One region of the Kitasatospora sp. NPDC048296 genome, then DNA from elsewhere that is predicted to be linked to it. Evidence: riboswitches for the same ligand, from Rfam matches in the RefSeq annotation. Region 1 holds a riboswitch; each other region holds the start of a gene.
What was found. Region 1 has a riboswitch for cyclic di-AMP ahead of ACGF12_RS08405 (transglycosylase family protein). Riboswitches for the same ligand answer to the same signal wherever they lie in the genome.
Positions count from the first base shown of each region.

Region 1 (4,282 bases):
GCGTTGGCGGTGCCGGTCTCGATGCCCTTGGCCAGGCGGGCCGGGTTGGTGACGAACAGGTCGTCACCGACCAGCTGGACCTTGTCGCCCAGCTTGACGGTCATGGCCTTCCAGCCGTCCCAGTCCGACTCGTCCAGCGGGTCCTCGATGGAGACCAGCGGGTAGGCGGCGACCAGCTCGGCGTAGTACTCGATGAGCTCGGCGGCCGACAGGGCCTTGCCCTCGAACTGGTAGGCGCCGTCCTTGTAGAACTCGGAGGCGGCGACGTCCAGGGCCAGCGCGATGTCACGGCCGGGCACGTAGCCGGCCTTCTGGATGGCCTCGGTGATGAGGTCCAGGGCCTCGCGGTTGCTGTCCAGGTTCGGCGCGAAGCCGCCCTCGTCGCCGAGGCCGGTGGACAGGCCGCGCTCCTTCAGCACGCCCTTGAGGGTGTGGTAGACCTCGACGCCCCAGCGGACGGCCTCGGAGAAGGACTCCGCGCCGATCGGGGCGATCATGAACTCCTGGATGTCGACGTTGGAGTCCGCGTGCGAGCCGCCGTTGAGGATGTTCATCATCGGGACCGGCAGGACGTGCGCGTTCGGGCCGCCCAGGTAGCGGAACAGCGGCAGGTCGCTGGCCTCGGAGGCGGCGTGCGCGACGGCCAGCGAGACGCCCAGGATGGCGTTGGCGCCGAGCGAGGACTTGTCGGGGGTGGCGTCCAGGTCGAGCATGGCCTGGTCGATCAGGCGCTGCTCGGTGGCGTCGTAGCCGACGAGCTCCGGGCCGATCTGCTCGATGACGGCCAGGACGGCCTTCTCGACGCCCTTGCCGAAGTAGCGGTTCTTGTCACCGTCGCGCAGCTCCAGCGCCTCGAAGGCGCCGGTCGAGGCACCCGACGGGACGGCGGCACGACCGGTGCTGCCGTCGTCGAGGCCGACCTCGACCTCGACCGTGGGGTTGCCGCGCGAGTCGAGGATCTCACGGGCTACGACGACATCGATGGACGGCACGAGGCATCTCCTTGCGGAAGCAGGGTCCGGCTGACGGTGGTGCTGTCAGCGGGACGATTGCGGAGTCGTTACGACCCAGAGCCTAACCGCCCGGACTCCCAGGGCCACGTTGGCCTCGGTCCCGTCTCAGCGTGTGGCCCTACTACCCCCCGGTAGTTCACCTGCTTGTCCCAGCTTGTCCCCCCGGCGCGGACGAATGCGGACGAAGGAGGCCGGGCGCGGCCCCCTTCGTCCCCGGGGTGTTGTTCGAGGTCCTACGGACCGGTTCAGCCGAGGTGCAGGACCTGGCCGGGCATGATCAGGTTCGGGTCGCCGCCGACCGTGCCGCGGTTGCCGTCGTACAGCGCCTGCCAGCCGCCGGACACGCCCTGGACGGCGGCGATGCTCGACAGGGTGTCACCGGAGTGGACGGTGTAGTCGTGGCCGGCCGGGGCGGCCTGGGCCGGCTGGGCGGCACGCGGGGCGGCGTGCTTCGGAACGTACTGCTGGACCGGCTGCTCCGCGGGCGTTTCGGCCTGCTTCGGGGCGGCGTGCTTCGGTGCGTACGGCTGGGCGGGCTTCGCGTCCGCCTTGGGGGTCTGCTGCTTCGGAGCCTGCTGCTTCGGGGCCTGCTGCTTGGGCGTCTGCTGCTGGGGGGCGGACTGCGGCTTGGCGTCCGAGGAGGTGTCGACCGCGGCCGGGGCACCGCCCTTGCTCAGGCCCGCCTTGACGGAGCAGACCGGCCAGGCGCCCGGGCCCTGGGAGGCCAGCACCTTCTCGGCGACCGATATCTGCTGGCCCTTGCTGGCCTGGTTGGCCTGCGGCGCGTAGGCGGTGCCGCCGTACGCCTTCCAGGTGCTGGAGGTGAACTGCAGGCCGCCGTAGAAGCCGTTGCCGGTGTTGATGCTCCAGTCGCCGCCGCTCTCGCACTGGGCAACGGAGTCCCAGGCGGAGGCCGGGGCGGCGGAGGCGCCGGTGGCGGCGAGGAGCGGCATCGCGAGTCCGACGCCGGCCACACCGGCGACGGCGATGGCCTTCTCGGCCTGGGTGCGACGACGGTGACGGCCAGTTCCAACGAACAGCATGAAGGGTCCCTCTCCGCACGCCTGCGAGGTGAGCTGTCGGGTTCGGACCGGGAGGTGGCCCGGCCGCCGTGCGCGGAAACGTTCCGCTCGGGCGGCTTCACCCCAAGCCGTGGAGGACGGCAACAAACCTGGTTCCCCCGCCCCTGCCCAAGGGTCTGGTCGGTTTCCCGTGGCGCGGCGGGCAGGATTCGGCGTTCCGCGCACGAGGTCCGCAGCTGCGAACTCCAGGGAGACTAGACAGATCCTCAGACCGATCACAAGCTCATATCGTCGACATCACACCGGAATTACGGCACGTGATCAATCGCCTACCAACTGCACCTGTTTGTCCGGATTGATGGGCGTTCACACCGTCATCAGGAGGGTGTCAACGACGCCCAGTCAGCGTGTCGGAGCCTCAGGAAGGGCATGTGGAGACCGGATCTCGGGACTGAATTCGACCGGAAGTTCGCGCAATCCACGCATGATCAGGCCACCCCGCCAGCGGAGATTCTCCGGAGTTTCAGCCAGTCGCAGATCGGGAAGCCGGGAAAGCAGCGTGGCCAGCGCGACACGTCCTTCGAGCCGGGCCAGCGGGGCGCCGATGCAGTAGTGGATGCCGTGCCCGAACCCCAGGTGGGGATTGTCGGTTCGGGCCAGGTCGAGGGTGTTCTCGTCCGCGAACCGGTCCGGGTCGCGGTCCGCCGCCGCCAGTACCACCAGCACCGGATCGCCCACCGGGATGTCCACCCCGCCGATGGTCAGCGGCCTGGTCGCGAACCGCCAGGTCGCCAGCTCCACCGGCCCGTCGTAGCGCAGGAGTTCCTCGATCCCGGTCTCCAGCAGCGCGGTCTCCCCGCGCACCACCGACTCCTGCAGCAGCGCCCGCTGCCCCGGGTTGCGCAGCAGCGCGTACGTCCCGTTGCCGATCAGGTTGACGGTCGTCTCGAAACCGGCGAACAGCAGGATGAAGGCCATCGCGGCCGCCTCGTTCTCGGTCAGGTGCTCGCCGTGGTCACTGGCCCTGATCAGGCCGGAGATCAGGTCGTCACCGAGATCGGCCCGCTTGCGGTGGATCAGCTCCAGCAGGTACGCCCGCATCCGCTTCACCGCCCGCCCCACGCCGCCGCGTTGGCCCCCACCATGTCGGATCATCATCCCGGCCCAGTCACGGAAGTCGTCCTGGTCCTCGGCCGGCACGCCCAGCATGTCGCAGATCGCGTAGATGGGGAGCGGGAAGGCGAACTCGTGGATCAGGTCCGCCGAGCCGCGCTGCGCGAAGCCGTCGATCAGCCGGTCGGTGAGCTGCTGCACCCGCGGCTCGAACTCGGCCACCCGGCGCGGCGTGAACGCCTTGGACACCAGCCGGCGCAGCCGGGTGTGGTCCGGCGGGTCGATGTTCAGCAGGTGGGTCATCAGGTCCGCCTGGCGCTCCCCCGGGATGCCCACCCGGCCGGTGCGGTGCGCCTGCTCGCTGTGGTGCGCCGGGTTCTTCGACAGCCGGCTGTCCGCCAGCGCCTGCCGGGCGTCCGCGTACCGCGTCACCAGCCAGGCCTCCACGCCGCTCGGCAGCCTGGTGCGGTGCACCGGGGCGTGCTCACGCAGCCAGGCGTAGGCCGGGTACGGGTCGGCGGCGAACTCCCAGGTGAAGAGCTGCGGGGCGGGCTGGGCGGCGTCGGACTGAGCAGGCATGGGTCGACCGTAGCCGCTGGGTCGGGCGCGTCCCGACCGTTCCCGACCGTCAACACGTCGCGAACGGCGCGCGAGCGGGTCGCCAACGCTCCGTGGACGGCCGGTGGACGGTCCGTGGACAGCTCTTGGACAGCTCTTGGACAGGTGGCAGGCGTGAGTCTGGTCACCTGCGGGGTAATCCCTGTTGCGGAGGGTCAGGTCGTGCCTACGATCCTCCGCAGTATGCGTGGGCGCCGGTGCGGTGTCGCCCACAGGGAGGAGCAGACCATGCGGGTCAGCGGGGCAGTCGTCGTCATCGCGGTACTCGACGGCGGTTCGGGAGCCGGCCTCGCCCGCCGGTTCACCGCGGCCGGCGCCGCCGGGATGCTGATCGCCGACACCCACGTCGGTGTCGCCGAGGACCTCGCCGCCGAACTCGACCGGCCGGGCTGCCCCGTCGTCGGCGTCGGCGCTGACATCCGCCGCCCCAGCGACGTCGCCGCCCTGGTCGACACCGCCGAGAAGCACCTCGGGCCGATCGACCTCTTCTGCGTCGCCGGCCCGAACGGCGAGCGG
Region 1 covers NZ_JBICZB010000008.1:125,413-129,694, reverse strand. The annotation lists gene eno (phosphopyruvate hydratase) at 1-992, opposite strand, end outside; gene ACGF12_RS08405 (transglycosylase family protein) at 1,259-2,056, opposite strand; cyclic di-AMP (ydaO/yuaA leader) riboswitch at 2,061-2,227, opposite strand; gene ACGF12_RS08400 (cytochrome P450) at 2,438-3,727, opposite strand; gene ACGF12_RS08395 (SDR family NAD(P)-dependent oxidoreductase) at 3,995-4,282, shown strand, end outside.

Region 2 (4,282 bases), on a different contig from region 1:
CCGATCCGCTTGCCGAGGCGGCCGGCGCGCGCCGACAGGGTCAGCATCAGCACCGTGATCGGCACCAGGGCGAAGCCGGAGACCAGGGGCGAGAAGCCGGACACGATCTGCAGCTGGACCACCAGCAGGAAGAACACCCCGCTGAAGGCCGCGTAGACGCAGAAGGTGACCAGGTTCACGGCGGTGAACAGTCGGGACGAGAACAGTCCGAGCGGCAGCATCGGATCGGGTGCGCGGCGCTCGACGGCGACGAAGGCGGCGCCGAGCAGCAGGCCGATCGCGCCGGTGAGCCAGACGGCGGGGGACAGGCCCTCCCCGGCGGCGGTGAGTGCGTAGGTGATCGCGCCGAGGGCGAGTGCGGCGAGCAGCGCGCCGGGCACGTCGAAGCGGCCGGAGGCGGACTCGTCGCGGCTCTCCGGGACGTAGCGGGAGGTGACCGCGATCACGGCGGCGGCCAGCGGCAGGTTCAGCAGGAAGATCCAGCGCCAGCCGGGGCCGTCCACCAGCCAGCCGCCGAGGAAGGGGCCGATGGCCGCGGACACCCCGCCGAGACCGGACCACAGGCCCACCGCCGCCGAGCGGTCGTCAGGATGGAAGACGGCCTGGAGCATGGCGAGCGAGCCGGGGGTGAGCAGCGCCCCGCCGATGCCCTGGACGGCGCGGGCGGCGATCAGCACGTTGATGTTCGGGGCGACGGCGCAGGCCGCGGAGGCGGCGGCGAACCAGACCACGCCGATCAGGAAGACCTTGCGCCGTCCGTACCGGTCGCCGAGCGCGCCGCCGAGCAGGATCAGGCCCGCCAGCGTGAGCAGATAGGCGTTCAGCGTCCATTGCAGGGACGCCAGGGAGGCGCCGAGGTCGGCGCCGATCCGGGGCAGGGCGACGTTCACCACGGTGCCGTCGAGCATCGCCATGCTGGAGCCGAGCACCGTTGCCAGGAGAACCCAGCGGCCCTGCGCGGTGCCCAGGCGCAGGGTGCCGGCCGTTGAGGTGGCCACGGCCTGATCCTGCGCCCGACAGGGTGCACGTGACAAGGGTCACCGGGCGGTGTGTCCGGGGTGGGCGGTGCGTGAGCGGACGGTCGCACTGGGCCGCCGAGGTCGGCGCAGCGTCGTGGATCAGTGGCGTCGAGTGAATGGATTGTGTACGCACCGTGCGGTGGGCCATGCGGAGGGTGATCGCGCCGCGGGGGGTTGTCGCTGGTTCAAGAGATCGACATTGCTTCACCCGAACGGATGGGTTTTAGTTCAGCGACCACCCGGCCAGCCTGGGTGGACCCACCGGGTGGAACGCCGAGTCCTGCCGCTGTCCGGTGGTTCGAACTGAGCTTTGCACGGCAGGAGCGGGGGACCCACAGGTAAGTCGCCGGACCGGAGTCCGCGCTGTTCAGCGCGAACGTCCAGGACCGGCTTGGGGTGAAGCCGCGCGTGCGGCCGGGCAACTCCAGCCCGAACCCGACAGCTCACCTCGCAGGCGTCGGAGAGGAATCCCATGCCTGCACAGGCTCGTCGTATCGCCGTGCCCCGCGCCGCCCGCATCGGCATCGCCGTCGCCGTCACCGGTGTCTCCTTCGCCCTGCCGCTCGTGACCACGATCAGCGCCCAGGCCCATAACGCCCCGGCCGCCTCGGTCGCGCAGCACGCCGCCGTCGTGGACGCCGTGTCGGCTGCCCCGGCAGCTGCCCAAGAGGGCTACCACGTCGTCGGCGGCGACAGCCTGTCCAAGATCGCCGACGCCCGGAACGTCGAGGGCGGCTGGCCCGCGCTGTACGAGCAGAACCGCTCGGCGGTCGGCGCCGACCCGAACCTGATCTTCCCGGGTCAGGGGCTGTCGCTCGCGGCCCACGCCGACGCCGCCGCCGAGCCGGCTGCTCCGGCCCAGCCCGCTGCTCCGGCCGCCCCGGTCACCCAGAGCGCCGCCGCTGTCGCAGACGCTCAGGTGCAGGTGCAGGTGCAGACCGAGGCCGCCAAGCCGGGCGTCCAGGTCCAGACCCAGATTCAGAACGCCGCTCCGGCCCAGGTCGTCACCGCCGCCCCGGTCGCCGCCACCGTCGGCTACGTCGCTCCGCTGGCCAACCCGGTGCTGGGCGAGGCCTACGGCGTGGCCGGCTCGATGTGGGCCTCCGGCCACCACACCGGCCAGGACTTCGTCGCCTCCACCGGCACCCCGGTGCGCACGGTCGCCAACGGTGTCGTGGTGAAGGCCGGCAACGGCGGCGCCTACGGCAACCAGGTCGAGATCAAGCTCGCCGACGGCAAGTACGCCCAGTATGCGCACCTCTCCGTGGTCGGTGTGAAGATCGGTCAGACCGTCACCGTCGGCCAGCGGCTCGGCCTCTCCGGCGCCACCGGCAACGTGACCGGCCCGCACCTGCACTTCGAGATCCGCACCGGGTCGGAGTACGGCTCGGACATCAACCCGGTCGCCTACCTGAGGGCGCACGGCGTCGCGCTCTGACGCTGCGCAGACCCTGTTCGGACCCCGCGCTGACCGCGGGTTTCAGGAACCACCGCTGGTGCGGGGCGAATCGACCGCCCGGGATGGTCATGTCGGGTGACCGCTCGACCGGGTGATCGCCGCACCGGTGGACATGGGCGCGGGACACGCCCAAGGCCGGCCCGGCTTCGCGAGGATCCCTCGTGGAGCCGGGCCGGCCGTTGCCGTTCGTGGCTCCGGGTGAGTTCGAGTGGTCGGGATCGCGCCGGTGCCGGCGGCCGGAGCGGTACGCGCGGACGGGGCGGATCGTGCTGGAGGACGCCGTCGAGCGGTGACGCCCGGGCGGGGTCAGTTCCGGCGGACGGGCAGGCCGTGCTCGGCGGCGGCCAGCAGCTCGTGCATCCGGTGCCCGAAGTCCTCGGTGTCGCCGGCGGGTTTGGGGAAGACCAGGCGGACGTCGCGGTGGCCGTGCGGGTGGGCCAGGCGCAGTACCAGGCCGTAGCGGTCGAGGGCGAGCGGGCGGATGTCCGGGTGCCCGGCGAGCAGGGCCGGGTCGAGCAGGCCGGTGAGCAGGTCGAGTGCGTCGGCGTGCTCGTCGGCCAGGTGGGTGAGCAGCGCGGCCTCGTGCCGGGCCAGCGGGTCGGGGGCGGCGAGGGCGAGGCCGGCGGCGGTGAGCGCGCCGGTGCCGTACGGGGTGGCGAGGACGGCGTGGGCGACGTCCACGCGCAGGTGGACGCTGAGGCCGTCGTCGGCGAGGTGGGCCAGGTGCAGCCGGCCGGCCAGGGTGAGGCGGCCGCGGATCCGGTCGCGGACGGCGACCGGGGACACGTCGGTGACGTCGAGGACGACGGCCAGGCCCTCGGTGGCTCCGGCGGCGGCCGCGGTGAGCGGGGCGTCCAGCGGGGCGCGCAGGCGCAGTCGGGAGCCGTGCACGGAGACCGGGGTGTTCAGGTCGTGGTGTTCGCCGAGGGCGCGGACGGTGAGTGAGGAGGTCGTGCTGAGCAGGCTGTGGACCCGTTCGGCGGTGGTGGGCTCGGGCACCTCGGCGTCGCCGGTGGGCAGACTCATGCGCCCACCTCGCCGCGCTCGGCAGGGGCATTCGCCCACACGCACCTTTCGATGATTCTCCCCCAGCCTTCGGCCGGGGGGACCCCCATGCTGCGCTCGCTCATGAACGGACCTCCTAATAGTTAGGTGAGCCTAACCTAATGTCCGCGCAGGGGTGTGGCAAGTGGATGGCGGGGTGCGGCGAGGCCCGGACGCGTGACGGCGTCCGGGCCCTCGGGGGTTTCGCGGGGCGTCAGGCGACGACGGCCTGGGCGTCGATCTCCACCAGCATGGGCTCCTGGGGCAGCTCCACGAAGACCGTGGTGCGGCAGGGCTTCACGCCGCCGGGCTTGATGTTCTCCTCGATGAACTCGGCGTAGACCTCGTTCATCAGCGGGAAGTCGGCGCGCTTGGTGAGGTACACGCGGAACATCACCACGTCCTCGATGGCGGCGCCGCCCGCCTCGACGATGGCCTTGACGTTCTCCAGGGTGCGGCGGGTCTGGGCCCTCACGTCGCCGTGGTGGAGGTACTCGCCGGTGGCCGGGTCCTGCGGGCCCTGGCCGGAGACCTGCAGGATCGGGCCCTTGCGGACGCCCTGGGAGAACATCCACGCGGGGGCGGGGGCGCCGTCGGTGCGGATCTCGGTCTTGTCGCCGGTCTGGGGGTGCTCGGACATGGGGTTCCTTTGGATGTGGCGGATCGTCAAATGTGGTCGGGGTCGCCGCAGTCGGCCGAGACGGCGCGGGCGGTGGCGAGCACTCGCGGGAGGAGGTCCAGCACCTGCTCGTACGGCAGG
Region 2 covers NZ_JBICZB010000026.1:36,643-40,924, forward strand. The annotation lists gene ACGF12_RS17690 (MFS transporter) at 1-998, opposite strand, end outside; cyclic di-AMP (ydaO/yuaA leader) riboswitch at 1,316-1,489, shown strand; gene ACGF12_RS17695 (peptidoglycan DD-metalloendopeptidase family protein) at 1,492-2,457, shown strand; gene ACGF12_RS17700 (DUF2470 domain-containing protein) at 2,785-3,504, opposite strand; gene ACGF12_RS17705 (RidA family protein) at 3,737-4,162, opposite strand; gene ACGF12_RS17710 (IclR family transcriptional regulator) at 4,189-4,282, opposite strand, start outside.
Region 2: linked by a shared signal. The riboswitch ahead of ACGF12_RS17695 (peptidoglycan DD-metalloendopeptidase family protein) and the one ahead of ACGF12_RS08405 (transglycosylase family protein) in region 1 are both predicted to bind cyclic di-AMP.

Region 3 (4,282 bases), on a different contig from region 1:
GCGGATCGACGCGCCGTTCATCTCGCCGGACGACCGGGCCGCGATGTGGATGGCCGTCCAGCACCTGGCCGAACTCGGGCACGAGCGGATCGGGCTCGCGGTCGGGCAGCGGCGGTACGTGCCGGTGCTGCGCAAGATCGAGGGCTTCACGGCCGCGATGCGCGAGGTGCTCGGGCGCAGCCAGGAGGAGGCGGAGGAACTCGTCCACCACACGCTGTTCAGCGTGGAGGGCGGGCACGCGGCGGCCGGTGCGCTGCTCGACAAGGGCTGCACGGCGATCGTCTGCGGGAGCGACATGATGGCGCTCGGGGCGATCCGGGCGGTGCGGCAGCGCGGGCTGTCGGTGCCGCAGGACGTGTCGGTGGTCGGCTTCGACGACTCGCCGCTGATTGCCTTCACCGAGCCGCCGTTGACCACGATCCGCCAGCCGGTCGAGGCGATGGCCACGGCGGCGGTGGACGCGCTGCTGGAGGAGGTCGGCGGGAACGCCGCCCAGCGCGGGGAGTTCATGTTCCAGCCGGAGCTGGTGATGCGCGGGTCCACCGGGGCCTGCGCGCGCTGACCCCGGTACCGGATGGTGGTGCTCGACCGACGGGCCCCGGAGGGCGGTTGCTCTCCGGGGCCCGTCGGCGTGCGTCTGCTCGACCGTGCTGTCCGGTCAGCCCTCCTGGGTGGCCGGGCGGTCGGCGGTGAGCCGGTGGCCGTCGGCCGCGTCGCCGGTCCGGGTCTCGGTGCGGCGGCCGCGGGCCAGGTAGTCGCGCAGGATCAGTTCGACCGCGTCCTGCGGGCTCTTGGTGCCGGAGAGCAGCATCGCGTCTATCGCGAGGTTCGCGTCGAGGGTGACGGTGACCTGGGCCATGGTGATTCCTCCTCGGGTGCAGAGCAGCAGCATGCCCGTCGGGCCGGGGTTTCACCATGCGAATACGCCGGAACCCCCGGGGAGGAGCGACCAGGCTCTCCCCGGGGGTGGCGGGTGGTCAGCGTTCGGACGACGGCTGACAGATGTTGAAATCTGTTATCTGAAATCTGTTACCTGTCAGCTGTTCTCTGTTGTCCGTCAGCTGTGGGCCCGTGGGTTGTGGGCCTGTGGCCCGTGCGCCCGTGGGCCGTTGCTCAGACCCGGCCGGCGAAGTCCGGGGCCCAGTTGGCGATGGCCTGCTCGCGCACGCCCGAGCTCGGGTTGGCGGCCTCGACGTACTTGCCGCCGCCGATGTAGATCGCGACGTGGTACACGCCGGAGTTCTGGCCGTTGTTCGACCAGAACAGCAGGTCGCCCGGCTGCAGGCTGTCCAGCGAGACGTGGGTGCTGGCGGCGGCCTGGTCGGCGGCGACGCGCGGGATGTTGATGCCCGCGGCGCGCAGCGCGGCCTGGGTCAGGCCGGAGCAGTCCCAGCCGCCGTTGCCGGTGCCGCCGTAGACATAGGCCTGGCCGACCTTGGACTCGGCGAAGGACACCGCGGCGGCCATGCTGCCGGTGGCGGCCTGGGCGGCCGGCTTGGCAGCCGGCTTCGAGGCCGGCTTCGAGGCCTGGGTCAGGGCGGTCGGCTTGGCGTTCACGGCACCGCCGTTCGCGGCCTGGCCGGCCTTCTGGGAGCGGTTGAACCAGCCGAAGTCCGAGCCGGAGGTGGACGAGGAGGACTTGTCGGCCTGGGCCTTGACGCCGTCACCGAAGGTCAGGTGCTGGCCCGGGTAGATGGTGTTCGGGCCCTCGGTCAGGGTGGCGCGGTTGAGGTCGTACAGGTGCTGCCAGCCGCCCTGGACGTTGTTCTTCGCGGCGATCGAGGACAGCCAGTCGCCCTCGACGACGGTGTAGTCGGTGGACGACTGCGCCTGCTGCTGGGCGGGCGCGGCCGGCGCGGCGGGCTTCGCGGCCGGGGCCGGGGCCTGGTTCTGCGCGGGCTTGGCGGCAGGCTTGGCGGCCGTGCCGGCGGAGGTGTCGACGGCGGCCGGAGCGCCGCCCTTGGTCAGGCCGGCCTGGACCGAGCAGACGGGCCAGGCGCCGGGGCCCTGCGAGGCGAGGACCTTCTCGGCGATGGCGATCTGCTGGTCCTTGGTGGCCTGGTTGGCCTGCGGGGCGAACGCGGTACCGCCGAAGGCGGCCCAGGTGCTGGAGGTGAACTGCAGGCCGCCGTAGAAGCCGTTGCCGGTGTTGATGCTCCAGTTGCCGCTGCTCTCGCACTGGGCGACCTTGTCCCAGGTGGCGACGGGGGCGGCGTTGGCGGTGCCGGTGGTGAGGCACGGGACGGTGAGACCGACGCCCGCGACGCCGAGGGCGGCGATCACGCGACGGGTACGGCCGGACAGGCGGGTGCCGTTGGTGGGCAGCATGAAGACGCGGTCCTCTCCCACGCCTGCGAGGTGAGCTGTCGGATTCGGGCTGGAGTTGCCCGGCCGCGCTGTGGGCGCGGCTTCACCCCTAGCCCTGGACCGTTCCGAGGAGCGGCCCGGGGCGACTTACCTGTGGTTCCCCCGCTCCTGCCGTGATGCGTTTTCGCGCTGCCAGGACATCCGACGGCAGGACTCGGCGTCGCGGATGAACTGGGTTCGTGTGGTCACGAACGAGGAGCACGTTAAGCGGACTTAAGTTCAAACTGCAAATATCTGTGATGCGCATCACGGTTTAGCGGAAACTGCCAAATTGGACACGAATCATGATCGTAAATGATCGTTTTTTGGCAATGCCGCTGTGGATTCCCGCAATTGTCTCCGCTTCAGAAGTGAAGTGACGGAGCGTGGAAGCGCGCGGTGGTGCGCCGATCGCAACAGGGGAGTGGCCGTGAATCGAGCGCCGGAATGCACGCTCGGCATTTCCGCCCAAAAGCGACAAAACGGACATTATGCTCTATCTTCCGATATCGTCCATAACTCCCGCAATTCCCCCGCTCGGACAAGCTGCGGGCGAGCCGAAGACGGGGGGCGGGCGGAGGAGTGGCGGAAAAGGGCGAGCCGCGGGGCAGGCCGACGGCAAGCCGAAGGGCCCGGAACGCGGTCGTTCCGGGCCCTTCGGTACGCGGGAGGGTGCTACTGACTTCGGCGCTTCAAGGTGATGGCGGTGGGAGGTCGAGGGAGAGCCCGGTCCCGGCGAGGAAGCCATCGAGGACCTCGGGGCGGTACTGGAGCCGTTTGAGCCGGTTGCGGACGAGCGCGGCGAGTCGGTCCAGAGCGACGCTGGCGAGGTTCGCCAGGCTGCGCTTGACGTGGGCCCACAGGTACTCGACCGCGTTCAGCTCGGGCGCGTATGCGGGCAGGATGAACACCGTCAGCCAGTCCCGCGCGTTGATCAGGTCGCGCATGGCATGCGAGACGTGGGTGTTGAGCCGGTCCCACACCAGCATGATCGGCGCCTTGACCAGCTGGTGGATTCCGTCGATCAGACCGATGTAGTCGCGCTCGGACAAGCTGCGGCGCTCGCCCTTGCGTCCGGTATGGCGCCGCAGTCGGTGACACAGCCGGGTCCGCGAGCCCGGGCGCATCGCGATCAGCCCGGCGACCGAGACCCGTCCGGAGCCCCGGCCGCCCACCCTCACGACCGGGGTGATGCCACGGCGTCCCCACGTGCGTCCCTTGGGCGGCCTGCGGGTGAACCCGGCTTCGTCCTCGAAGCAGAGCCATCCGTCGCAGGCCGCCCGGGCGCTTTTACCTCCGCCCAGGTCACCTCCCTCCACGCGGACACCGCCTGCTCGTCGCGTTCCGCGGCCCGCCGCGCGGGGACCTGCGGGGTGAAGCCGAGTCGGTGCATCAGGCGGGTGGCCCCCGAGACGCTGTAAGTGACGTGGAACTTCCGCCCGATCAGCGTCGCCACCCGCGCGCCTGTCCACACCTGGTCCTCGTCCCAGCCGTGCACGGCCGGCCCCTGCTCGAGGTACTCGGCCAGCTTCGCCCGGCACCGCGCCGACAGCTTGCATCGCTGCCCGCCCGGTCCTCGTGAGGCCAGCGCCCCGGCCCCGCCCTCACGCCAGGCCTGGTGCCACTGATAGGCCGATTTCGCGGTCACCCGCAACCTGCGGGCAACCTCCTTCGGTGGGACGCCTTCGTCGAACAACGCAGCGGCCTCCAGCCGCACCGTCTCGCGGCGCTGACGTGCCCTCGCCGTCAGCCCGCCCCCATCCGCATAGCGCATACCAACGGCATAGCGCGCCAATGACTGCCAGTCAGCTACACAAACAGGCCAATCACCTTGAAGCGCCAAGGTCAGTAAAGGCGGTCGCGGGCGTCCGGCTAGGCCTCTACGGGCCCCTGGGCGGCCGCGTGGGCGCCGCGGGAGCCCTCCTCGGCCCCGGCG
Region 3 covers NZ_JBICZB010000016.1:108,020-112,301, forward strand. The annotation lists gene ACGF12_RS12945 (LacI family DNA-binding transcriptional regulator) at 1-562, shown strand, start outside; gene ACGF12_RS12950 (hypothetical protein) at 659-859, opposite strand; gene ACGF12_RS12955 (transglycosylase family protein) at 1,114-2,349, opposite strand; cyclic di-AMP (ydaO/yuaA leader) riboswitch at 2,336-2,498, opposite strand; partial or broken gene ACGF12_RS12960 (transposase) at 3,039-3,548, opposite strand; gene ACGF12_RS12965 (winged helix-turn-helix domain-containing protein) at 3,524-4,120, opposite strand; gene ACGF12_RS12970 (hypothetical protein) at 4,219-4,282, opposite strand, start outside.
Region 3: linked by a shared signal. The riboswitch ahead of ACGF12_RS12955 (transglycosylase family protein) and the one ahead of ACGF12_RS08405 (transglycosylase family protein) in region 1 are both predicted to bind cyclic di-AMP.

Region 4 (4,282 bases), on a different contig from region 1:
CTGGCGGTGCTGGAGGGAGGCGAGGTGGTCTACGTCGGGCAGGTGCAGTCGCGGCGCTCGATGCGGATGTTCACCGAGGTCGGACGGCGGGTGCAGCCGCACTGCACCGGCGTCGGCAAGGCGCTGCTCGCCCAGCTCCCCGAGGAGGAGGCGCGCGCGATCCTGGGCCCCAACCCGCTGCCGGCGCACACCGAGTACACCGCCACCGACCCGCAGGAGCTGATGGACCAGCTCACCGAGGCGCGCGAGCGCGGCTACGTGGTCGACGACCAGGAGCAGGAGATCGGCGTCCGCTGCATCGCGCTCGCGGTCCCCGGCGCGCCGACGCCCACCGCGCTCTCGGTGTCCGGCCCGGAGGCCCGGATCCGGGCGCTGGAGGAGCAGGCCGGCGCCTCCTCGCTGGTGCCGGTGATGCGCCAGATCGCGACCCGGCTGGGGCAGGTCCTCGCTCCCTGACATCTCCTCAATAACCGTACTGAGCGCGGGAGATGGATCCAACCTGCCGCCCCGCTCTCGACCTGCCCGCGTCCTGCGGGCCCCGTTCGACGTCCCTCGTTCGACGGACGGGCGGGCGGGTTGCGCCGTGTCGGCGGCCACCGCTGCGCCACCCTGGTGCGGATGTGGCCCGCGACGGCGCGGGCGGCCGCAGCGCGAGGAAACGGTGAGCGGCGATGGAGCGCAGGCAGGGCAGGCGTACGGGGCTTCGGGGCGGATCCGGCGGTGCGGCCCGCAGGTCCGACCGGGCCGCCGGGTTCACGGCGGTCATGGCGGCGGGTTGCGCGCTCGCGGTGCTGACCGCCGGACCGTCCTGGGCCCTGTGGCCCGGTCCCCGGCCCGATCCCCGGTCCGCGCCCCGGACGGACCTACGGGCCGCGCCGCTGAGCCCGGCCACCGTGCCGTCCGACTCCGACCTGGAGGTGGTCCGGCTCGACCCGGAGGCCGCCCCGCCCGGCGGCACCACCACGATCCACGCCTTCGTCGCGAACCGCGGCCCGGACCCCACGGCCTCGCCGTTCACCGTGATCGTCACCCTGCCGGACGGCGTGACACCGGAAGGCCCGTACTTCCCCGCGAACTGCGAGGAGCTGGGGGGCGGCCAGCGGGTGCGATGCGTCTTCGAGCCCGGGCTGAAGGAGCGGCGCAGCGCGACCGCGCTCGTCCCGGTGCGGCTCTCCCCCGGCCTGCCGACGGGCACGCTGACCGGCGGGTCGGTCGCGGTGCACAGTCCGGACGACCGGGACGAACGCAACAACCGGCAGCCGTTCGACCTCACAGTGGTCGAGACGGCTGCCGGTTCCTGAGAGCGGCTAGTTCCGGGGGTACGTGCGCCACGTACGCCGCGCACGGCGTGCGATTAACTGCAGATGCGATCAGCGGTAGACGCGCACGTAGTCGGCGGAGAAGGTGATCGGCGTGTTGCCCTGCGGCGCGGGGTGGTACTTGCCCGCGCACACCGAGAGGTTGAGGATCAGGTACGCCGACCAGTTGGCGCCGACGCCCTTGCCGTCCGAGAACACCTTGACGCCGTTGACGTACCAGTCGACCGAGTTGGCGCCGTAGTAGGTGCCGATGGTCACCCACTGGTCCTTCGCGATGGCGTTCGCGTCGGTGTAGTAGTCGGAGTTGCCGGGGTTGACGTGGTTGGTCAGCTCCAGCAGGTTCGGGTTGTCGGGGTGGTACTCGAAGGAATCGACCTCCCCGTTTCCGTTCTTCCACGTCCACAGGGCCGGCCAGGCACCGGTGCCGGAAGGCAGCTTGACCCGGGTCTCGGCATAGTCACCGGTCTTGACCTGGAAGCCCTCGGCGGAGCCCTCGGTGGTCAGGAAGCCGGTGTTCCAGGACTGCTGGCCGTTCTCCAGCGTGGGCCCGCCGGGGGTGGCGGTGAAGGTGGCGACTCCGTTCGCGACGGTGACGTCGTTCTTGTTCAGCCAGTCGAGCTTGTTGTCGTCCGGGTTGTGGTTGCCGTACTTGTACGAGGTGCTCTTGTCGCCGACCCAGCGCTGACCCCAGTTGATCGGGCCGTTGAACTCGTCGGACCAGGTCAGCGACTTGCCGGCGATCGGGGAGGACGGCGCCGGGGTGCTCGGGCTCGCGGTGGCGCTCAGGGTACCGGTCGGCGACGGCGCGGTGGTCGGGGAGGAGGTGGTCGTCGGGGACGGGGTGGTCGTCGGCGACGGGGTGGTCGTCGGGGACGGGGTGGTCGTCGGCGACGGAGTGGCGGTCGGGGCCGGCTTCGCACTGAGGGTGGCGGTCGGGGCCGGCTTCGCACTGAGGGTGGCCGTCGGGGCCGGCTTCGCACTGAGGGTGGCCGTCGGGGCCGGGGCCGGCGTCGACGTACCGGCGGCGGAGACCACCAGCTGCTGCGAGGGCAGGTTGTGCCAGGTGTTGCCGAAGTCCTGCCAGAAGCCGAACTGGGTGTACGTCCCGGCGGACAGGGTGCGCGCGCCGCTGGTGAAGTTGACCCCGCTCGGGCAGATCTGCAGGTTGGTGGCGTTGCCGGGGAAGTCGAGGTTGGTGCCGCGGGCGTCGCGCACACCGACGCCGACGGTCTTGGCGACGAAGCAGGAGGAGGAGTGCAGGCCGAGCGAGGCGGTGGTGGCCTTGCCCGCGACCATGGTGGCGGGGGTGAGCCGGTCCTGGGTGACGGTCGGGCCGGTGGCAGCCTGAGCACCGGAGACGGACGGCAGTCCGAGCAGGCCGGCACCGCTGACGGCGAGCGCCCCGGTGGCGGCGAGGGCCGCGTTGCGGCCGCGGTGGGACGGACGGGCGTGGCGCGGCGCGCGGCGGCGGCGGGCAGGCTGGTGCATGGGAGTCCTCTGCGACGCCTGCGAGGTGAGCTGTCGGATTCGGGCTGCAGTTGCCCGGCCGCCTGTGGAGCGGCTTCACCCCTAGCCGCGGCCCGCGCGCGAGAACGCACGGGCCGGGCGCTGACCTTGGTTCCCCCGCTCCCGTCCGCTGTGGTGCTCGGTTACCCGCCGGCGGGTGGACAGGACTCGGCGTCCCGGCGGCGGGGTCCGCAAGGGCGGACGACCGTTGCAGGCTAGGCAGGCCGTCCCTGAACGGACAACTCCGTCGGGCCGGTTGTCGCACAGCTCACAGTGGTGTCGATCAACGACGGTGTGTGGTGGCCGAGTTGATCAAAAGCGCCGGTCAGACACGGCGATCGAGCACGGCGATCGAGCGCGCCGAACAAGCACGGCGATCAGCCGGAGCAGAGCTCGCCGCTGCCGAAACGGGTGCGGCGGGCGACGCCCACGTGCCGGTCACACACCGCGACGGGTGGCGCGGTGGCGGACAGTGCCGTGGCGCGGGGCCGCCCAAGTCGGCCGGGTCGGATAAATTGGAGCCCTGACGTTTTCCGCCGTGCACAAGTACCCGAGCCCGATCCGCACGACCCGTACAACCTGCACCGCCTGTACGACCTGCACGCCCCGCACGGTCCGCCCCACACTCTCGAAAAGAGGTCCCGCCCCGCCATGACCGCGTCCCTGCCCGCCTTCGCCGGCCGTACCTACGTCTTCCGGGCCGACAACGGCGCGGCCTTCCGCAACACCTACTCGGCCGACGGCAAGCGGCTGCGCTGGGAGGGCCTCGGCGAGTCGGCGGGCCAGTGGGAGGACGTGCTGCTGCACGTCGCCGAGGTCGCGCCTGAGATCTACTTCGTCAGCTGGACGGAGCAGAGCGGGATCACCGTCAGCCACGTCATGGACCTCAACAAGCTGACCGTGCGGGCCTTCTGGACCTTCGAGGGCGAGGGCGGCCGGGTCGGGCAGCTGCACGCCGGGACGCTGGAGCGGGTGGCCTGAGCCAGGCTGAGCGTGAACTGAACCCCCGGAGCCGGCAGCTCCGGGGGTTCAATTTCAGGCTCAGGTTCTCGGTCCGTCCGGCGTCAGACGGCCTGGTTCGGCACCTTGAGGTGGTCGGACAGCCACTCCAGCGAGGACGGCAGCAACGCGCTCCAGGTCTCGAAGTTGTGACCGCCGTTCTCCAGCATGCTGTAGGAGACCTTCATTGGGCTGTGCGCCGCGTCGATGAAGGCCTCGGTGTCCTGCCGGTAGTTCCCGTCGCCCTTCTTGGTACCGGCCAGCAGCACGGAGACCTTCGGCTGGGGCATGTTCTTCAGCCGCCACATCAGGTTGGCCTCGTCGCGGCGCTGCTTGCTGCCGCCGAAGAGGTCGCCGGTGGTCGGGTCGTCGGCGGCGTCGTAGTAGGCCGACAGGGCGACGGCGGTCGGGAAGATATCCGGGTGGCGCATGGCCAGCTTGAGCGCGCAGTAGCCACC
Region 4 covers NZ_JBICZB010000002.1:202,494-206,775, reverse strand. The annotation lists gene ACGF12_RS02670 (IclR family transcriptional regulator) at 1-456, shown strand, start outside; gene ACGF12_RS02665 (hypothetical protein) at 672-1,301, shown strand; gene ACGF12_RS02660 (hypothetical protein) at 1,371-2,807, opposite strand; cyclic di-AMP (ydaO/yuaA leader) riboswitch at 2,810-2,973, opposite strand; gene ACGF12_RS02655 (MoaF N-terminal domain-containing protein) at 3,477-3,806, shown strand; gene ACGF12_RS02650 (alpha/beta hydrolase) at 3,890-4,282, opposite strand, start outside.
Region 4: linked by a shared signal. The riboswitch ahead of ACGF12_RS02660 (hypothetical protein) and the one ahead of ACGF12_RS08405 (transglycosylase family protein) in region 1 are both predicted to bind cyclic di-AMP.